3 regions of the Lysinibacillus sp. fkY74-1 genome follow, and region 1 is predicted to be linked to each of the others. Evidence: riboswitches for the same ligand, from Rfam matches in the RefSeq annotation. Region 1 holds a riboswitch; each other region holds the start of a gene.
The links. Region 1 has a riboswitch for S-adenosylmethionine ahead of ACE1MS_RS19990 (bifunctional homocysteine S-methyltransferase/methylenetetrahydrofolate reductase). Riboswitches for the same ligand answer to the same signal wherever they lie in the genome.
Positions count from the first base shown of each region.

Region 2: linked by a shared signal. The riboswitch ahead of ACE1MS_RS02085 (MetQ/NlpA family ABC transporter substrate-binding protein) and the one ahead of ACE1MS_RS19990 (bifunctional homocysteine S-methyltransferase/methylenetetrahydrofolate reductase) in region 1 are both predicted to bind S-adenosylmethionine.
Region 3: linked by a shared signal. The riboswitch ahead of ACE1MS_RS21305 (cyclase family protein) and the one ahead of ACE1MS_RS19990 (bifunctional homocysteine S-methyltransferase/methylenetetrahydrofolate reductase) in region 1 are both predicted to bind S-adenosylmethionine.

Region 1 covers NZ_CP170173.1:4,037,546-4,044,828, forward strand. Annotated here, with positions in the region: gene metH (methionine synthase) at 1-1,667, opposite strand, end outside; gene ACE1MS_RS19990 (bifunctional homocysteine S-methyltransferase/methylenetetrahydrofolate reductase) at 1,660-3,507, opposite strand; SAM riboswitch class I at 3,597-3,696, opposite strand; gene ACE1MS_RS19995 (protoporphyrinogen oxidase) at 3,799-5,193, opposite strand; gene ACE1MS_RS20000 (globin-coupled sensor protein) at 5,385-6,677, opposite strand.
Region 2 covers NZ_CP170173.1:432,380-439,662, forward strand. Annotated here, with positions in the region: gene ACE1MS_RS02065 (alpha-hydroxy acid oxidase) at 1-740, opposite strand, end outside; gene ACE1MS_RS02070 (enoyl-CoA hydratase/isomerase family protein) at 755-1,534, opposite strand; gene ACE1MS_RS02075 (methionine ABC transporter permease) at 1,548-2,210, opposite strand; gene ACE1MS_RS02080 (methionine ABC transporter ATP-binding protein) at 2,203-3,228, opposite strand; gene ACE1MS_RS02085 (MetQ/NlpA family ABC transporter substrate-binding protein) at 3,333-4,163, opposite strand; SAM riboswitch class I at 4,253-4,358, opposite strand; gene ACE1MS_RS02090 (PPC domain-containing DNA-binding protein) at 4,481-4,984, shown strand; gene ACE1MS_RS02095 (aminotransferase class I/II-fold pyridoxal phosphate-dependent enzyme) at 5,032-6,195, opposite strand; gene ACE1MS_RS02100 (carbon-nitrogen family hydrolase) at 6,292-7,086, shown strand; gene ACE1MS_RS02105 (PucR family transcriptional regulator) at 7,134-7,283, opposite strand, start outside.
Region 3 covers NZ_CP170173.1:4,299,962-4,307,244, reverse strand. Annotated here, with positions in the region: gene ACE1MS_RS21315 (Cof-type HAD-IIB family hydrolase) at 1-563, shown strand, start outside; gene ACE1MS_RS21310 (DedA family protein) at 655-1,251, shown strand; gene ACE1MS_RS21305 (cyclase family protein) at 1,281-2,018, opposite strand; SAM riboswitch class I at 2,107-2,213, opposite strand; gene ACE1MS_RS21300 (hypothetical protein) at 2,314-2,715, opposite strand; gene ACE1MS_RS21295 (AraC family transcriptional regulator) at 2,878-4,449, opposite strand; gene ACE1MS_RS21290 (ABC transporter substrate-binding protein) at 4,528-5,478, opposite strand; gene ACE1MS_RS21285 (MFS transporter) at 5,641-6,825, opposite strand; gene ACE1MS_RS21280 (winged helix-turn-helix transcriptional regulator) at 6,936-7,283, shown strand, end outside.

The DNA.
Region 1 (7,283 bases):
GCATTGAGAACTTCGCGTCCAACCGGTGGTAAGCCAAACGAAATATTACTAACGCCAAGCACCGTTAAAGTACGAGGCATTTTTTCTTTGATGAGACGTATTCCTTCAATTGTTTCAAGTGCTGAGCCAATATATTGCTCATCCCCCGTTCCTACTGGGAACATTAATGGGTCAAAGATGATATCTTCAGGTTCAATTCCCCATTTTTCTGTTAGTAATTGATAGGAACGCTCAGCAATTTCAAGCTTCCGATGACGATCGACTGCCATCCCTGTCTCATCGATTGTTCCCACAACTAACGAGGCACCATACTTTTTCACTAATGGCAATACTGCATCAAATCGTTCTTCGCCATCTTCTAGATTAATAGAGTTAATGATGGCCTTTCCTTGCGAAAATTTGAGTGCCTCTTCAATAACCTTTTCGTCTGTGGAATCAATAACAAGTGGAACCTTCACTTTTTTTACGACCTCCTGCATAAAGCCACGGATATCTGCTAATTCATCCCGATCTGGGTTCGCTAAACAAATATCTATGACATGTGCGCCGTTTTTCACTTGCGCCCTTGCAATCTCAGCCGCTTCCTCAAACTTTCCATCAATAATTAAGTTTTTAAATTTGCGGGAACCAATAACATTTGTTCTTTCCCCAATAAATAACGGACGCATAGAATCATCGTATAGAAGTGGCTCGATCCCTGATACTACGTGACCATGCGTTTTTTCTGGTAGCTGACGAGGCTTTTCATCCTTTAAAGCTTCACGAATGGCCGCAATATGTGCTGGAGTTGTACCACAGCATCCACCTACAATATTGAGCCAACCTTTTTCTGCAAATCCTTTTAATTTTTGCGATAAAGATTCTGGAGACTCATGATAACATCCTTCCTCATCCGGTAAGCCTGCATTCGGATAACAGCTAATATACCCTGTTGACAGCTCTGCTAACGAGCGTATATGATCCGTCATAAATTCCGGTCCCGTTGCACAGTTTAAGCCCACTGATAGTGGTTGAATATGCTCCATGGAAATATAAAAAGCATCAATGGTTTGTCCTGCAAGAGTAGTACCCATAGGCTCAATCGTTCCAGAAATCATAACAGGTAGCTCTTTGCCAGTTTTCTCGAAAGCACGCGTTACCCCAAGGGTACCTGCTTTCACATTTAACATATCCTGACTTGTCTCTAGTAAAAGCACATCTGCCCCTGCTTCAATCAATGCCTTTGCTTGTACATAAAAATTTTCTTCTAATTCATCAAATGTAATACCACCTGTTACGGATAGTGTTTTAGTTGTTGGACCCATTGCACCAGCAACAAAGCGGGGCCAATCAGAAGTAGAATAATTATCTACTGCTTGGCGAGCAATCTCGACTGCACGTTTATTAATTTCCTCCGCTTTTGCACCCAGACTATATTCATTTAATACAAGTGGTGTTCCACCGAATGTATTCGTACAAATAATATCTGCTCCTGCCTCTAAGTATTTATGATGTATTTTTTCAATGACATCAGGTCTAGTTAGCACTAGATTTTCATTACACCCATCTAGCTCCTCCCCGCCAAAATCATCTGCTGTTAAGTTTTCATTTTGCAGCATTGTTCCCATCGCGCCATCAAGAATTAATATTCGTTTATCAAGTTGTTCTTCAATTAAGTGCTTAGCCATTTATACTTACCCCTTTTTTCTGTTCATCCAATTGCTCTATATATTTCATTAACTCTAATGTCACATCGTAGCGTAAAAATGGTGTAATGAGGTAAATTCCATTGAAATATTGCGCAGCCACTTCTACTAATTCCTTGGCAATTGCAATACCTTCAAGTGTGGCGCGTTCCTTATCTTCACCACATGCTTTCATTCTTGCTAAAGCATCTTCAGATAATTTAATACCTGGCACCTCATGATGTAAAAATTCAGCACTTTTATAACTCGTAACGGGCATAATACCAATATAAATCGGTGCTTGTAAATGCTTGGTTGCTTCATAAATTTCTATCATTTTTTCCTTCGTATACACAGGCTGTGAAATGAAGTAGTCTGCCCCATGCTCAATCTTTTTTTCTAAGCGTGCAACAGCACGATCTAAAACACGAACATTTGGGTTAAATGCAGCAGCCACAGAGAAATTTGCCTTTTTTCGGAGTGGTTTCCCTGAGAAAGAGACTCCCTCATTTAATTGTTTAATTAATTGGATAAGCTCCATCGAGGAGACATCATATACACTGGTGGCACCAGGAAAGTCTCCAACCTTCGTTGGGTCACCCGTAACAGCTAACACATCATGAATCCCTAATGCATTTAAGCCCATTAAATGCGATTGCAGGCCAATTAAATTACGATCTCGACAGGTAATATGAGTAAGAGGGCGTACACCATTCGTACTTTTCAATAAGGCACCCATTGCAATATTGCTAATACGTGGGGATGCCAATGAATTGTCTGCCATCATCACTACATCGGCACCTGCCTCATATAGTTGTTTGGCCCCTTCAAGAAATCCTTCTATTTCTAAGTGTCTAGGCGTATCCAACTCCACGATGACCGAGCGCTCACGTTTTACTTTTTCATGAAGTGGTTCATACTTAGCTGGCTCTGCATCACGAACAATCTCAATCTTTGCAGGTTTCGCATACTTTTCACTAACTGGTGATAGCTCCTCTAAATACTTCTTTGCGGCTGCAATATGCTTTGGTGTCGTACCACAACACCCCCCAATTAAGCGTACCCCTTGATCACGCAGCTCGACAGCAGCGCGACCAAAATAATCAGCCTCCGACTCATAAACAACACGCCCATCCTCTAAATCTAATAACGAAGCATTTGGATAGGCCGACATAAACGCCTTTTCTGGAAGTTCTACACCCTCAAAGGCTTGAATCGTATGATATGGACCTAGACGGCAATTGACACCTACTATATCTGCACCAAGAATCTCTAGCTCATGTAGTGCAATATTTAGAGACATACCATTTTGTAAAACACCAGGCTCATGCATAGATACTTGAGCAATTATCGGTATATTAGTTTTGGCGCGTAGCATTTTTAATGTTGCTGTTAATTCTTCAAAATCGTAATAGGTTTCGAGTAAAAGGCCATCTGGATTCCCTGCAAGTAGCACACTTGCCTGTTCTTCAACGGTCTTTAAAATGTCATTTAATGTGGCATCGCTTTTACGAATACCACGAATACCACCTATTGTTCCTAAAACAAATTGACCGCCATCTGCTGCTGCTCGCTTGGCAATAGTAATAGCTGCTTCATTAAATCGTTGGACACTCGATTCTAGTCCATAGCGAGCTAATTTAATGGCATTGGCACCGTATGTATTCGTTTGAATGATATCAGCACCAGCTGCAATGTACTCTCTATGAATCTTTTCAATTAATTCAGGTCTTTGAACATTCATTTCCTCATGGCAATACTCCAATCCATAGCCATACAACACTGTGCCTATTGCACCATCTGCCGTCAATACATGTGTTTTTAACCTTTCCAGCAATCCCATAAATCTAGCCTCTCTTCCTCTATCTCTGTATAATAAAAAGCCTTCTTTTATATAAAAAGAAGGCTTTAACGACTCATCATTATTGTTCCTTCTCATCTTCGACTCAACGGTCTTCTGGATTTAGCACCTGACAAAAAGTTGGTTGCTGAAGCTTCAATGGGCCAGTCCCTCTGCTTCTCTTGATAAGAATTATTAAGTATGAATTTTTTAAATAATTAAAAGAATCATATCGTTTACAGACGTATGAGTCAAGACTATTTCTCACAACAAAGAATTTTTCCGCTTAAAAACTTAAAGATTGGATAGTTCTTCCGCAAGCTCTTCACCAATTTTTTTCCCATTTTGAATGCAAGCACCAATACCTACTCCAAAATAAGAGCAACCTGCTATCGATAAATTCGGGTAGTTTTCATTTAGCTCTAGTAATAAGCCTTGCAGCGCTTCACGATGTGCTAAGTCATATTTAGGCATTTGATCAATCCACTTTGTAACATTCACAACGGTTGGTTTTTCATCGATTCCTAGGCTTTTTCGAACATCTTCTAAAGCAACCGCTGCCAATTCATCATCAGTCATATCACGTAACTGCTCATACGCCGGATTTATACTCTTATAGAATAGGCGCACAAGTAATTGATTGTTTTTCGATGTATGCTTCCACTTACGACTCGTCCAAGTTGCTGCATTACAAGTGACATCAGAATTATGAGATACAATATAGCCTGTACCATCCGCTGGTAAGTTTGCATCAGGCACATCAAAGCCCAGATAAATGGTAATGGCTGACGCTGTAGTAAACTGATTAAAATAATGTGTTAAGGAGTCGTCCTGCAATATACTTTGGACTGCCTCATTTGGTAGTGCTAGAACAACATAATCTGCCTCAATGTTTTGACCACTTGTTAAGGAAATCAAATAGTGGTTCTCCATTTTTTTGACCTGACTTGTGGCTACACCTTTAATGATGTCTACATCTGTTAATGTTTGCTCTAATCGCTCAATTAAAGAGGATAATCCATTTTGAAATGAAATAAATTTTTTATTAGCTGCTTTAACAAATTGCTCACGATTCGCATCAAAACCTTTTATGATACTTCCATATTCATTTTTATAGTCAATTAAATACGGTAAAGTGGAGGCAATAGAAAGCTGGTGTAAATCACCAGAATAGACACCTGCTAGAACTGGTGCAATTTGATTTTCCACTAGCTCTTCACCAAGGTAATAAGTTAGAAATTCCCCTATCGAGCTTTCTTTTGTAAAGCCTGCATTGGGTAAAGTTAAATCTTTTAAAGCTTCTTGTTTGGCCTGATCAGAGATAAGTGTGCTTTCTTCAAGTGATGCCACACTCATAGGTATACCGAAAGTAGAATCCGCTGGGATGGCGTGCAGCTCGTTATTTGTATAAATATAGGATATACCTGTTTCGTTGTAAACGAGATGATCTTCAAAATCTAGCTCCTGCACTAGCTCCATTACACCTTTATGGCGAGCTACAATAGAATCAGCACCAGTTTCCATAATAAAACCTTGTTCATAGGCTGAATATAATTTACCACCTAAATATGTATTTTTTTCTACGAGCACTAGCTGAACATCTAAATTTTTTTCCTTCACTTGACGTTGTAGATAATGCATTGTGCATAACCCAGTAATACCGCCACCTAATACAACAACTGTTTTCATAGTAAACCGCCCCTATTTTTAGTTCTGTCTACAGTATAAACTTATTTTCATTGAAAATTACGTTAAACCCTTTACAAATTTAGCAAAAATAGAGCTATCTCAACCGTGAGATAACTCTAGCTCAAAAGAATGATACTTACTAAACACACATTACAATGAGTACTATAGTGTTAAATATTGTTACTAGTGGTCTAGCTTTTTAAATTTTGGGCAAAGCTAGCTAATTTTTCTGCTGAGTTCGTTACTTCAGTAAAAGAAGTACCCAACCCACTTAATATACCTGCAATTGCTTGTATTTTCGTCGCCATGCAATCATTTTGATCTTTTGCTTCTGTCATTGCACCTACTATATTTGTAAATTGACCTTCCGTGTGTAACATATTATCCTCACCAGATGCCACCTCATCTTGGATATTAATGAGAGATTGCTCTAACTTCTCTGTGCGTTCACTCGTTTTTTGCAGCAATAATGCAACAGCCGTGACAGATTCCTTTGTTTGAATGGATAATTTACGTACTTCATCAGCTACTACACTAAATCCCTTCCCTGCTTCTCCGGCACGGGCTGCTTCAATAGCGGCATTTAAAGCCAACAAATTAGTCTGATTGGCAATATTGGTAACGACACTCATAATCGTTTCCATTTCCTTCGACATATCAGATAATTGTTCAATATTTTCTTCTATATCATGAAGAGATTGAATAATATTGTGCATATTTTGTGATTGTTTCTTTAAACATTCACGTCCATCCAGTGCTTGGTTTTCAGCAAGAGTAGACACTTCTAGTGATCTCTTCGCCAATTGTTCAATATCCCCAGACTGCTCGCTTAGTCTGCAAAATGAACTATTGGTTTCCTGTGAAATGGCTGCAAGTAATTCAGAAGATTGTACAATTTGTCGTTCAATTACTTCTTTTTCTTGTTCCATGTTTTCTTTATGCTGTTCCACTGTATTTTCATATGCCTCTAAAACAAGTTGTTGCTCAAAATTACAAATTTTAGAAATAGCTCTTATTGTATTAAACTGATCTTGCGGATGACCAATATGCTGTTCAACCAAGTCTATAAATGAGAGAGATAAATCTTGGAATGCGCAAATATACCATTGTGTTCTAAGCCCAATATGGACGTGCACCTTTGCAATTTTCACACGCCTTTGGTAATACACCTCATCAATCGTTCCATTAAACATTTCAATAATATGCTGCCGTAACGTTACTTTAAGCTTTTCTACAGAACTATGATGACTAATGATATTTACCAAATGTTGTTCGGTACCGATCATATTGTAAAAACGGTTTACGATGTGGTCTACATTGTCCATAACATACGGCTGGAATGCTTTTAAATATTGTAAGTCCTGCTTCGTTACATTCAGCATTTCAATTTGCTTCACCATTAATTGGCGATTAGACAGATCCATTTTCACCGTATATTGCTGTAAATCCAACGCCTTCGTCTTACTCTGTTTTTGAAAAATCACTTATCTTCCCTCTTTCGTCCCGTTTACTTTATTAGGCTGAGAAACAACAAATACCTTTTAGCATATTGATTGATACAACAAAAAATACCGATAAATAGCTTAGCATATTACTATGAGCCCATTTGCTTCAGCTATTTCATTTGTCACACTTCTTCCTCCCAAAAAAGCAGTCACACATTGTTCTATCATGAATAAAAGGTAATTTGCACCCAACTAACAGATCTTCTCTATACATTGACTACAGTCGATTTATTTATGTTTGATTCATTTCAAAATTACTCATTTACCTTAAACATTTTAAAAAATACTGTCAATTTTATCATTACCATAATTTTACATAATATGTATATAAAGTCCTTGTTGTTACATTGTATGAATATCATCAAAAAAAAGCTACCACAATATTATTGGTAGCCTTTTGTTTCATTTGTTTGTTTGATTATGCTTATTTTTTTTACCTTTTTTCTATTTTTCGATCAATCATCATTGAATTTCACTATATTAATATTTTATACCTTTATTTTAAATAATCATAAATACCTAATATCTAGCTCTCTAACAATACAAAAGGTTCATTATATACATTCGTATAAATAATCTTATTGA
Region 2 (7,283 bases), 980 kb from region 1:
TTTGTACGCCGTTTTAATTCACGAACATGCTCCCAATTGAGTGTAGGGTGGAAGACATTTTGCAAGACGCCTTGTACATACGATTCAAATGAATCATTAGGCAAAGAAGCCATAAAGACAGGATCATTTATGTAATTTCCTTTTGCGTAGCCTAGCTTTAATGGTGAAAATTGATTGCGTACATCTTCTTCTCGCCATCCAAGCATTACTGTATCGACTGTTAAAACAATGGCTTCAAAGCCTGCTGACTCTGCTCGTGCGGCCATACTAAATGCAATTTCCTCATTCGTAGACCAATACAATTGAAACCATTTTGTTGCTGAAGGGGCAGCTTCGGCAACATCTTCGAGTGCATAGGTGGAGACTGTGCTTTGAATATAGGGCATATTTAATTGCTGGGCAGCGCGTACAGCGGCAAGTTCACCTTCCTCGTGAACCATTCCGTTCATGCCTACAGGTGCAAAGAGCAATGGTGTTGGATATGTTTTTCCGAATAAATTAATGGATGTATGAACGTTTGAAACATCATTTAAAAAGCGGGGAACAATGGAGTACTTTTCAAAAGCTGAACGATTATTGCGTAATGTTTGTTCACCGCCAGCTCCTGAGCGAATGTAGCCGAATGGTCCGGCGGGAATTTTTTCAGCTACTGCTTTTTCTAAATCTGCAAAGCAAATGGGGAAGGGCGCTTGGGCAGTGATATTTTTTAAGAGTAGGTCACCATCAGTTGTATTTGTCATCGTTACTACCTCACTTATTTATTGAAAATAGGCTTTCTTTTATTTAAAAAAGCTTGAATACCTTCGTTATAATCATCAGAACTAAATGAATCGAGAATCAATTGAGCCAGTTCATCACTCTCTTCATTTTCACCATCCACAATAGCTTGAATTATTTTTTTACTACCTGCATTGGCAATAGGTGATTTCTTTAAAAGATGCTCTGCAAAATGCAAAGTGGCATTTTCAATTTCCTGTGGCTCATGAAGGGCAGTAATCAAACCAATGCTTTTTCCTTCCTCCGCTGTAAAAATGTTTGCTGTGTATAAAATCTCTTTAGCCTTCGCGACACCCACAATATTTATAAGTCGTTTAGTGCTTTCAAGATTATAGACAATCCCAATGTTCGCAGCGGTAATGCCAAGCTTACTCTTTGGTGTTGCCAATCTAAAGTCACATGCATTGGCTAACTCTAAGCCGCCGCCAATCGCTAAGCCCTGAATCATGGCAATCGTAGGATGTGGAAATTTATAGAGGACATCAATGGCCTTTAAAGCTAGATTATTATAGGCTTTAGCATTATCTGACGCATAGCGGATATCTAAAAATTCACTAATATCTGCGCCTGAGGAAAAGGCGACTTCATTGACACCCCGTACAATTAATAGCTTGATAGACATATCTGTACGTAACTCTTCTAGCTCGTCTATGATCGCTTGGAACATTGCTCTCGATAAAGAATTCCGTTTGTCGGGACGGTTTAACACTAGCGTTGCGATATAGCCGTTTTTCTCTACATAAATCTCAGTTGCCATGGATATCTTCCTCCTAGTCTTTCTTCAATTTGGCTGAAATGCGGTTGCCTATGGATTGTATGCTTTGTACAAGGATGATTAAAATAAACACCGTTGCATACATGACATCTACCTCGTAGCGTAAATGACCATAACGGTAAGCGAGGTCGCCTAAACCACCAGCACCAACCATTCCCGCCATTGCTGTTGCGCCAATCAATCCAATTGTAGCAATCGTTAAGCCTAAAATAATGGATGGGCGTGCTTCACGTAATAATACATGCCAAATGATATGGCGACGTTTAATACCCATGGCTGTGTAGGCTTCGATAACGCCAGAATCAACCTCTAAAAGCGCTGACTCCATCAGTCTTGCAATATAAGGAGCTGTATAAACTACAAGCGGAACAATAACGCCTTTAACACCAATCGTTGTACCGACGATAACCTTTGTAAAAGGTAAAATGAAGAATAGTAAGATGATGAATGGCACTGAACGGATAATATTGATGATTAAATTAAATAATTGATAGAAAAATTTATTTTCAAAGGATTGACCAGGTCGTGTTAAAACAATTAAAAGACCTAAAGGTATACCGATTAGAATGGAAAAGAATAATGAAATTCCGACCATTTGAAATGTTTCGATAATTGCTTTGCCAATAACCTCAGACCAATCATGAAAGAAATTATTCATGGAATTCTCCTCCTAACTCTTCAACAGTAACGCCATTCTCTGCAAAATAGGTTAGCGCTTTTTGAACAATGCTTGGCTCTCCGTTTAAATGCACCACAATATTACCGACAATGCCGTTTTTTAATTCAATAATATTGGCTGTTAGGATGTTTGGTTGTACATCATATACTTTGCTGACTTCAGCTAATAATGGCTTCCCAGTACTTTCCCCAAGAAATGTTAAACGAATGACGCTACCTGAAACATTTAGCTGCTCAATAAGAGAAGGAGTTAAGTTACGCTGTGAAATGGTACTTAAAAACTTTCTTGTAGTAGGGTGTTGGGGCTTTGCAAAGAGCTCAATAGCCGTACCAAATTCAACTACTTTCCCGGCCTCTAGAACAGATACCTCATCACATATTTTCTGAATAACATTCATTTCATGTGTAATCAGTAGGATTGTAATTCCTAATTCACGATTAATTTTTAACAATAGTTCAAGAATGGCCTCTGTCGTTTCAGGATCAAGGGCACTTGTTGCTTCATCACTAAGTAAAATCTCTGGCTCTTGTGCTAGAGCGCGTGCAATTGCGACACGTTGCTTTTGTCCACCTGAAAGCTGATTGGGGTAGCTATCTAGCTTTTCTGTTAAACCTACAATTTCGGCATATTTAGCCACACGATTTTGGACTTCTGTTTCGTTATAACCAAGTAGCTTTAAGGGAACCGCAATATTGTTATAAACTGTTGCTGTCTTTAAGAGATTAAAATGTTGAAAAATCATGCCAATCTTTTGCCGTGTTTGACGTAAGTCATGAAGTGAAAGGGTAGTAATATCCACATTATCAATCAAAACTTTGCCTGCTGAGGGACGCTCTAGTAAATTAACACAACGAATAAGCGTACTTTTACCGGCACCACTATACCCAATTACACCATGAATTTGTCCTTTTTTTACATGAAGATTAATTCCGTCCACTGCCTTAATACTGCCTTTTTTCGTCTTATATTCTTTTGATATATTTTGTAATTGAATCATCAGATTACTTGCTCCTTTCTTAGCTTCTAAAAAGCAAGAATCTGCGCGATTTCCATAGTGGACAATTGGCAGATTCTCAGCCTTATATCAGCTTTTGGCATGTATTACCAGCTAGGGATTACAGAACCTTTGAATTCCTCTTCAATGAATTGGCGCACTTCATCAGACTGGTAAGCCTCAACGAATTTTTTAATTGTTGGGTCATTTTCATTTTCAGCACGAACGACAATGTAGTTCACATATGGAGAGTCAGTAGATTCTAAAAGAATAGAGTCCTCTTGTGGATTAATGCCAGCTTCCAGCGCAAAGTTCGTATTAATAGCAGCTACATCTACTTCACTAAGCTGCTTAGGAATTTGTGCGGCTTCTAATTCTATGAATTTTAAATTCTTTTTGTTTTCTTCCACGTCACGAACAGATGCTGTTAAGTCCGCTCCATCTTTTAATTTAATATAGCCTGCCTCTTGTAAAACAAAGAGAGCTCGCGCTCCATTTGTTGGGTCATTCGGTAAGCCAAATGTTGCGCCTTCAGGAACGTCATCCAATGATTTATATTTTTCAGAGTAAATCCCCATAGGATTTAAAATTGTTTTGCCAACTGGTACTAAATCTGTATCGTGATCTTTATTAAAAGTATCGAGGAAAGGTTTATGCTGATAGCTGTTTGCATCAAGATCTCCTTCAGCTAAGGATGTATTGGGTAAAACATAATCAGAAAAAGATTTTAGGTCTACTTCTAGCCCCTTTTCCTTTGCGACTTTAGCAGCTACCTCTGCAATTTGCTCATGAGGTCCTGAAGTGACACCCACGACAATTTTATTTTCATCGATAGCGTCGCTTTTTCCTGTACTATCTTCTTTAGAGCCACAGCCCGCTAGTGCTGCTACTAATGTAAGACTTGCTAAACCTACTAAAAATTTATTTTTCTTCTTCATGAAAACTACCTCCAAAAATTGTTTTATCGGTTTTTTGAAAATAAAAAAACTCTCTTATAAATTAAGAGAGGCTCATGAAAAAAAGTCCTCTCTTATCTATCAAACGAATTTCGTTTGCAGGATTTAGCACCTTCCTTCATAAAAGGAGGTTGCCGAGCTTCATAGGGCCAGTCCCTCAGCTACTCTTGATAAGAGATTCATATTATATTTTTGTATTTCCGATAGAACTAATATAATTTATAGGGTATAGTAAGTCAATAAATATTTTTGAAATTTTTTATATTGTTATAATATTTTGTCGCGAAGGAGGGGGAAGAATGCCAGTAAGAGTTAATTATGGCATAGGTTCATTTGGTAAGGTGATTAGTGCACGTCTTCTCATGGGGACAGACATCATTGAAGGAATAGAGGCACTTTGTGAAGAGAATAATATTGATTCAGCAACCATTATTAGTTGTATTGGTAGTTTTCAAAAAAGTAGCTTTGTTTATTTAGTACCCGATGAAACCTCCCACATTAAAGTTCGATTTAGTGATGTGGTAGAGAAAGAGGGGCCACTCGAGTTTATCCAAGGTTCAGGAGTGGTTTGTAAGCGTGATGCAGGATATGAAACGCATTTCCATGGTTCCATGAGTGATCAATGGGGAGTGGTTTCAGGCGGTCATTTTATAAAGGGCGGAAATATCGTCATAACAGCAGATGTAGTACTGGCAGAAGTGCAAGGCATTCAGCATATCCGTCAGATGGATGATGAAACAGGTCACGTACAATTTTATCCATTAGAACATGGGTTAGATTTTCCAAGGGAAATTGAAAAATAGTAAGTCCTGTAGCTAGTGAAAGCTACAGGACTCTATATGGTTACATGTTAAAATAATTTCAATTGCTCAATTCTTTGGATGGCCTCTCGTAAACGTTCCTCGCTTACAAGCAAGCCAATACGCACATAGCCTTCCCCATATTGACCAAAGCCATTACCTGCGGCTACTGCAATATCAGCTTTGTCGAGCAATATATCGGCGAATTGTTCGCTTGTAAAACCTAATGGGACAGGGAGCCAGGCAAAGAAGGAGCCTTTTGGTGCTGTTACTTGCCAGCCAATTCTATGCGCTTCTTCGATTAGAACATTTCGACGACGCTCATAGGTAGCTCTTAGCTCATCTGCACATTCCTGTGAAGATGTAAGGGCAATAGCTGCTGCTTGTTGAATAGCTGGAAATTGACTACAAAACAAATGATCCTGAATAAGATTAATCGCAGCAATTAAATCAGCATTACCAACAGCAAAGCCTATACGCCAACCTGCCATATTATAAGTTTTTGATAATGTGTACATTTCGATTCCAACTTCTTTTGCGCCATTGGCCTGTAAAAAGCTAATAGGCTTATTGCCATCAAATACAATTGCACCATATGCGAAATCATGTGATACGATGATATTATGCTCCTTAGCAAAGCGAACAGTTTCTTCAAAAAATTCAAGTGTTGCTGTACCACCCGTAGGATTATTTGGGTAATTTAAGTACAGTAACTTGGCCTTTTCCTTAACTTCTTTAGGTAGGGCATCATAATCAGGTAAGAAATGATTCTCAGCAAAAAGTGGCAACACTTCAAAATTTACATCACCTAATACAACACCTGATAAGTAGTCTGGATAGCCAGGGTCTGGTAATAGCATTGTATCCCCTGGATTTAACACAGCCAAAGGTAGCTCAACAAGACCAATTTTTGTGCCACCAAGAATCGCTACTTCAGTATCGGGATTAATCTCCACATCATATTCCCGTTTATAAAAGTCGGCAGCCGCTTGACGTAGTTCGGCGATACCACGAAATGGCGAATATTTGTGGTTTTGAGGATTTTCAGCTGCTCCCTGTAATGCTTGAATAATATGAGTAGGCGTAGGCTGGTCGGGATTTCCTTGACCAAGATTAATCACATCGCGTCCTTCTTCCAAGGCATTGTTTACTTTTTGGACAAGCGCCGCAAAAAATTGAGTGGGTAATTGCTGTAGTTTTTTCGAGAATTCCATGCATGATCACCTTTTTCAGAATATAATAATTATTATTAAAGAATATGAAGCAAATAGTATTACTTTTTTTGTTAATTGTCTATAGGAGGAATTATTATGAAAATCGGTTGTATTCAGTTAAACATTGGCTTCGGCAAAGTAGAAGAAAATTTTATACGGGCGGAGGACAAGATTCGTGAAGCAGCAAAACTAGGGGCAGAAATTATTGTGCTACCGGAAATGTGGAATACAGGCTACGCATTGGAGAAACTACCAGAATTGGCGGATGTCAATGGTGAGCGTTCAAAAGTATTTTTAGCTAACTTAGCGAAGGAGCTTAGTGTACATATTGTCGGTGGCTCCGTTTCCATAAAAAAGGACGACAAGTTTTACAATACGATGTATACATTTGATAACAATGGAGTACTTGTTGGGGAATATAGCAAGGCACATCTTTTTCGTTTAATGGACGAGCATCTTTATTTAGAGGCTGGAGATGATATGAATCGATTTGCGCTAGGACCAATTGAAGCGGCTGGTGTCATTTGCTATGATATTCGTTTCCCTGAGTGGTTACGTGCACATGCCCTCCAAGGAGCGAAGGTGCTGTTTGTACCAGCTCAATGGCCGACACCTAGAATTGATCATTGGAAAACATTGCTGCAAGCGCGAGCGATTGAAAACCAATGCTTTGTTATAGCAGTTAACCGTATTTCGAGAAAAGTAGAAAACTTTAATGGGCAATCGATGATTATTCAGCCATGGGGTGAAGTGCTTTGGGTTGGTGCTGAAGACGAGGAAGTTGCAGTAATTGATGTGGATTTCTCCATAGTTGATGAAGTACGTGGAAGAATTCCTGTATACGATGATCGTCGACCAGGACTTTATCAAGATGTTGTGGTGAAAGGATAATGAGATGGCACGTTGAAGGGGAGAGGCCTCTTGAACGTGCCTATTTTTTAACTCTTGTCATCAATTAAGGAGTTTGCAAGGAGCATAAATTCTAGAGTGATGCGATTATGACCCTTCATGAAATTTTCTCCGAGTAAACTTTCAAGCTTTTTTAAGCGGTGATACAGTGTTTGACGAACAATAAACAATTGGTTAGC
Region 3 (7,283 bases), 260 kb from region 1:
AACACAAGGATGTTGTGATACATAAAATTCCGATTGAGAAGGGCATTGTTCAAAATGTTCAAGCTTTTGCACAGCAACATCAGCATTCCTTAACATTTTTTACAGAACAACTTACGATGAATGATATACAAAATCCATTAGCCTTAAGCGCGATGCAAGAGACATTGTCTTTATGTGATTTTCCAGTTAGAAAAGAAAGCATTATGGATGAAGAGGTTTTTCTTATGTGCCTTTATGCTGATGAACAGGCTGAAAAAAGATTAGCTCGTCAATTTTCGAATATATTACGGCAACGATGGCATCCTTATATTGTGAATGTTTTACAGCAAGATGTGTCCAAGTCGATAGCCGTAAAGGCTGTACTGGATTATTTTGAGATTAATGCTAAGGATGCCATAGCTTTTGGAGATGGAGAGAATGATATAGATATGCTAGAGCTGGTTGGCCTTGGGGTAGCTATGGGGAATGGGAGCCAAGCTCTAAAAAATGTTGCAGATTTTGTTACAAAGAAATCCATTGAAGGCGGCATAGATTTTGCTTTACGAAAGCTGCACATTATTTAACGATATGGAAAGGAAGTAAAGTGGAGGCTTGAGAGACTCTTTTGGTATACAGTTATGAGTATATAGAACAATGTATTAGGTGGGATGAAAAATGGCGCAGCATGTGCAATCTCTAATTGAACATTACGGGTATTTTGGCATCATCGTGATCCTAATTGGAGGCATTGTTGGGTTGCCACTTCCCGATGAAGTATTTTTAACTTATGTAGGCTATAGTGTTTATCGAGAAAGCCTTGGACATATCCCAGCTTTAGTAAGTGCTCTGATTGGCGCAATGGGGGGGATTACTTTAAGCTACTATATCGGCCGTCGATTTGGCTTACCGCTCTTGCAGAAATATGGGCCAAAGATTCATATAACTGAGCAAAAAATTGAATTTACTAAAAAAATGTTTATGAAAGTGGGGCCTTTTTTATTAATTGCTGGCTATTTTATTCCTGGTGTACGCCATCTAACAGCCTATATCGCCGCTATCAATAATTATCCATATAGGAAATTCGCTTTCTTTGCTTATACAGGGGCATTTATATGGACTTTTACATTTATAACCTTAGGAAAAGTGCTAGGAGAGAAATGGCGATTCGTCGGTTACTATTTATCTCATTACAGTATGTACGTCATCTTGCTGTTTGTCCTAGTCATGTTAATTATTTATTATTTATTTAAAAAAAGAAACGTACAAAAGTAAAAGTCAGTAGGATTCCTACCGACTTTTTGTTATGGCAATATGGCAAATGAACGTACAGGGAATCCAGATGCTTTTTCAGGCTTGGGTACTATATTAAAAATAATAGCACCTTTAGGAGGTAGCTTGTCTAAATTAGTCATGAGCTCAATTTGATAAGTGTCTTGATTGAGGACAAAATATTCACCAACCAATTGGCCACTTTGACGAAAATCAGTGGCAGAATCAGTATCAAAAGTTTCATGACCTATTGCACTTACTTTACGTTCCTTGAATAGAAATTGTAAGGCCTCCAAGCCCCAACCTGGAAGATGATTATCTCCATTGACATCTTTATTACTAAATGCCTCTTTATCTGGCCAACGCTTACTCCAATCTGTTCGCAGTGCCACAAATGTACCTTCTTCAATCTGTCCATAGTGTGTCTCGAATTCTAGAATATCTTGTACACTGAGTGTAAAGTCATGATTACTAGCAGCCTCCTGTGATTTATCAATGACGATAAGCGGAAGAACAAGCTCCTTTAGTGCTAATTCATCTAGAAATCGAGTATCTCTTACAAAGTGAATGGGTGGGTCAATATGTGTTCCATATTGTCCAGGAAAAGAAAACTGCTGTGCAAAAAATCCATCATCATGCGAGAATAATGTTTCAAATTTAGCATCTTCAAACATGAAAAAATGAGGTGAGTCTGGGCCGAAGGTATGTGTCAAATCGACCCACTGTTTTGATTTTAGTAAGTGCAATGCTTGTAAAAGTTCGTTAGACATTAAATTCCCTGCTTTCTAAAAGTAGTAGTCAATAAAAAAGAGTCCTCAATCGAAGAGGACTCCCGGAATCAAACATAGGTAGTGCGTCTTCTCATCTTTCAGGCTTAAATTTTGCCAATAGGAATTAGCACCATACTGCTTGAGCTGGTTGCTGAGACTTCATCGGGCCGATCCCTCCGTCTCTCTAGATAAGAAATAGGATATAAGAATTTTCAGAAATAATAGTATAAATACTTTAACATATATTTTTATAGTTTACAACTTTGATAGGATTACAGGGTTAAAATTAATTTACTTACCAATTCAAAATTAACGTTACTCGACAGCAGGCACTATCCATAAGCTGTATTCTAAAATTATCTGGTGTATAGTTGGTTTCAAATTTTGTAGTAATGCCTGTGGATGTAATTAATTTTTCGACCTCTGTTTTATTTGAAAGCTGTGCAGCATTCTTTAAGTCATGTGCAAATTGTTGAGAACTATCAATTTTATCTGTAAGTAATTGTGCCTGCTGCATAATCGTCTTTATCCGCGTAGCTGAAGATATTAATTTTTGTGTATCAACAGGGGGAAAGGGACTATTACTAGTCGGCATTGCTAAATGTTGTGAAAAGGTTCTAGCTGCAAGTTGATGGTCTGTCGATGGTATCGGGTAATGGTAGGGGTGAATAAAATAAGGATAAGGATTATAATACAAATCAATTCCTCCTAGCCAGAAGCTGATATCTTATCTTATGTATCATGATCTTTTTAGGTGTTTGAATAACGCCATTCCTGTACTGAAGTGTTAATATACTATGCTGAATGGTATGCCACACAAACTAAAAAAGGAAGCGATGGAGCGCTTCCCTTTTGTTCTTTAGCCAAGAACGTTTAATACATCATCTATTTTTTTGCTATGTGACAGGATTCCATAATTCATCCACGTTAAAAAATCCACCTCATAGACACAGTTTCTTTTAACAGCCCTTAGGTTTTTCCACATAGAGGATGTTAAAATAGTACGCTCTTCATTCTCATAAATGGAGTGTTGCTTGTCGAAGGTGATAAACAAATGATCAGCGTCTAGTTGTTGCAGCTGATTTGAAGTCAGATGAGCTTTACGCTGATTAAGCGGTATTTTCCACACCAATGGATCAGGCGTTAAGCCTAAGTCACGGTATAGAATTGGCCCTGTATAACCGCAATCAGGGCCAGCATACAGTGTAATGCCAATGGCTGAAATGCGAAGAAATGCCACACTTTGTCCGTAAACGGATCTACCTAGAATTTTTCGAGCCCTCTGTACCTTGTCCTCATATTCCGTAATAATATCTTGCATCATAGCGGTTTTCCCTGTTAAATCTGCAATTTTAAATAGAGTCGATTGCCAGTCCTCTCCAGGGTTGTTTAGGTGACAGATTGGGGCCAACTTATTTAAATGAAGACAGGTTTCCCAACGCTCTATACCAGCATCTAACATAATTAATGTTGGTTTATAGTGAAAGAGGTGTTCCATTTTTCCATACTGTACATCGATATCAGGCACATCCTGTAGACCTAAATAGTCTTGTTTTCCCCACTTGGAATGACTGAATTGCGCAATGGGCGTAATACCTAAAGCTACAAAGAAGTCCTCTAAGAATGGTGCGAATACGCGTACATTATTGCTCTGACTTCGTCGGAATTGCCCTGGGGAAATACCTACATGCTCTTTAAAACGACGATTGAAATAGTATTCATTATTAAAGCCAATAGACTGACTTATTTCAAATAAACGATCATTCGTTGTCATTAATAACTGTTTGGCTTTTTCAATACGTATACTATTTAAATAATACAGAGGTATTTGTCCCGTAATATCTTTAAAAATGCGTGAGTAACTCCATTTTGGTACACCTGCCAGTTCTGCTAGCTGTTCGACAGTCCAATCCTTTCCAAAGTGGTTGTGCAAATATTGGATAGATTGCTCTACAGATTGACGATCACTTTGTTGTAGAGGCTTCGTTCGGTTTTGCTCAAAAATAAATAATATCAATTCTTGGAAACGAACATGCTGCTCAAAAACAGTGTGCTCATCTTTTGTTTGACGACACCGATAAATAGCTTCTAATAGTCTATTGCATTGAGAGAAGGGAAGAAGACGTAGTTCTCTAACACTTGTAAAGAGACTAGTAGGAGAATGAGCTTCACTAAGATAGATCGTATTAAATGTCAATTGGTAAAAGCAGAGTGTCTCATCGGCAATGTGAATTTCGACAGGGCTATTAGGTGGAATAATCACACATTTTCCTTTCATAAGGTGGATAGTTTCATGGTTTGTCTTAAGTGTTCCGTTACCACTAATAAGGATGAAAAGAGAATAGTATGTATTGCTATATGACTGCATACCTGCTGAAAGAATAGTATATGAAATAGTTTGTAAATGATAGATTTGTATTAAATTACCCATTGTCCACGCACTCCTAAGTAAAGTTTAAATTTGGAAAACAACACAAAGAAAGCCCCCTAAAGAGCTTTCTATTGTAAATTATTTCACGAACCATTTCTCAAGATCATCATATTTTAGTAGGTTTGCAGTAATGGCACCAGACTGCCAATAAGTTCGATCAGCAATATAAACTTGTCCATTTTTTACAGCAGGAACTGTTTTCCAAAGCGTACTATCTAACCATTTAATCGCCTCTTGATTTTCTTCAGTTTCCCAAGTGCCATTTGAAGGGAAGAGTATAATATGATCAGCATCTAATTCTGGAATAGCTTCTTCAGACAAGACCTCGTGGAACTCTGTCATATCCCGAGCTAATGGATGTGGATTTAAACCAGCTTCCGTATAAATGTAGCCCGTGTAGCGATTCTTTATACCGAATAATGCCAACGTTTTATCTGCCACATTTAGGCGGACAACGGCAACAGTTTCGTCACCAACGGATTCTTCTAACTTAGCTTTTAAATTCGTAACACGTTCCTCATATTTATCAACGATTTCATTCGCTTTCTCAGGGATATTTAAAACATCAGCTATCGTTTTCACAATTTCACGTGGATCTTGTAGTATGTCTTCTTTTAAGCGATAAGTAGGTGCAATCTTTGAATATTCTTCATACTTTGCCTTATCTGCTGCACCATCTACAATGATTAAATCAGGCTTAGCTTGAAGTAATGTTTCTAGACTACCTGTAACGTCAAACTCAGGTACGTCTAAGCCTAAATAATCTTGTTTACCCCAGGAAGGGTGATACCATTGCACAATAGGCTTGACATCTAAGGCAGTTAAATAATCTTCCATATAGATGGCTGCTACTCGCTGTGGATTTGTTGGAATTGTTACTTCTCCAAACTCATCCTCTACAACTCGCGTATCTTCTTTTGTTGGATTCACACTCTCTGAACTTGTTTGTGTTTCATTTGAACCACAGGCACTTAAAACGAACAGCAGTACAAGAATAAGTACAAATGTAAAATATCGACTGATACGCATGGCTATTCACTCCTATAAATTTACTAAAAACTGATAAATGTTTATCTTAATTTAGAATGATAATCATTCTCGTTTGATTCAAATAAATTATAGGATACCATATAAAAACAAACAATACATATTCTCTACATCTTTTTTATACAAAATGAAGAGTTTAGAGTCCTATTGATTCTTTTTATCAAAAAGTAGCCATAGGAGTGTAACGACCGCTGCCAGCATAACCATAAGGAATCCATATACAGGCGTTTGTGCTAATGATTGATGACGAATAATAAAACCACCAATATAGGAACCTAAAAATATACCAATATTGAAAGCAGAAATATTTAATGCAGAGGCCATTGAAATAGCTGATGGTATATATTTTTCAGACAGTATAACTGCATATAGTTGCAAGCCTGGGACATTCATGAACATAAATAAGCCCATTAGTAGGACCATGAATAACCCAATAATTGGCGATTCAAGAGTAAAGCCAATACCAAGTAAAGCTAATGCAAGTCCTACAAAAATAATAAAGATGGAACGAAGCGGATTTTGATTTGCAAAATGGCCTCCTAGTGTATTACCAATAGCAACGCAAATACCATAGACAACTAATATAATAACTACCGCGTGTGGTGAGTAACCCATATATTGCTCTAATATAGGTGAAACATACGTGTAGACCACAAAGGCACCACCATAGCCAATTGCTGTAATGAAAAGGATTAATAACATTCGAATATTGCCTAATACTTTACCGATATCACGAAGAGAGATTGGGTTACCTTTTGATAATTGGCTTGGTACTAACAAAGCATTACTTATTAAACCAATTATCCCTATAGTAACAATAAATATGAATGACATACGCCAGTCTGTTACTTGTCCAATGAATGTACCTAATGGGACACCCGTCACAGTAGCCAATGTAAGTCCAGTAAACATAAAGGCAATTGCACTTGCGCGTTTATTTGGTTCAACTACATCTGCCGCTATGACAGAAGCGATGGACATAAACACACCGTGTGCTAATGCTGAAATAATACGCCCTATTAATAAAATCGAGAAATTTGGTGCCATAGCTGCAGTTAAGTTCCCAATTATAAAGATTGTCATGACTAGCAATAAAACAGTTTTTCGACTAAGGCGAGATGTTAGGGCTGTTAATAATGGAGCTCCAACAGTAACGCCTAATGCGTATATTGAAACAGTTAAGCCGGCTGTGCTTAAAGATATACCGAAGTCATCTGTCATTAACGGTAAAAGCCCAACACTGATAAATTCAGTGGACCCTATTCCAAAAGCACTGATTGCCAGTGCTAGCAAAGTTAATTTAGCACTTGGCTTTTTTGAATGTGACATACTACTAATATCTCCTTTGATTTTTTTTATCATGTATAGTAATATTCATACATACCTAAAAGATATGTAGAGTACTTTTGGTTACTTTTGAATATTACGGGGGGTTTACAATGCAAAAAATTTATAATATTGGTGTAGAAGCTACACTTGAAGTCATTGGTGGTAAATGGAAACCAGTCATTCTTTGTCATTTAAACCACCATGGTAAAATTCGCACAAATGAGTTTCGACGATTAATTCCAGGAATCTCGCAAAAAATGCTCACTAGTCAATTAAGAGAGTTAGAGCAAGCTGGATTGATCCTTCGAAAGGTCTTCAATCAAGTTCCGCCGAAAGTTGAATATTCCTTAACGCCTTATGGACAAGGAATGGAGCCTATTTTAAACATGCTTTGTACTTGGGGCGAGAAGCATGTTGAAGTATTACAGGATAAAGGCGAAGATGTACTATTAAAACAA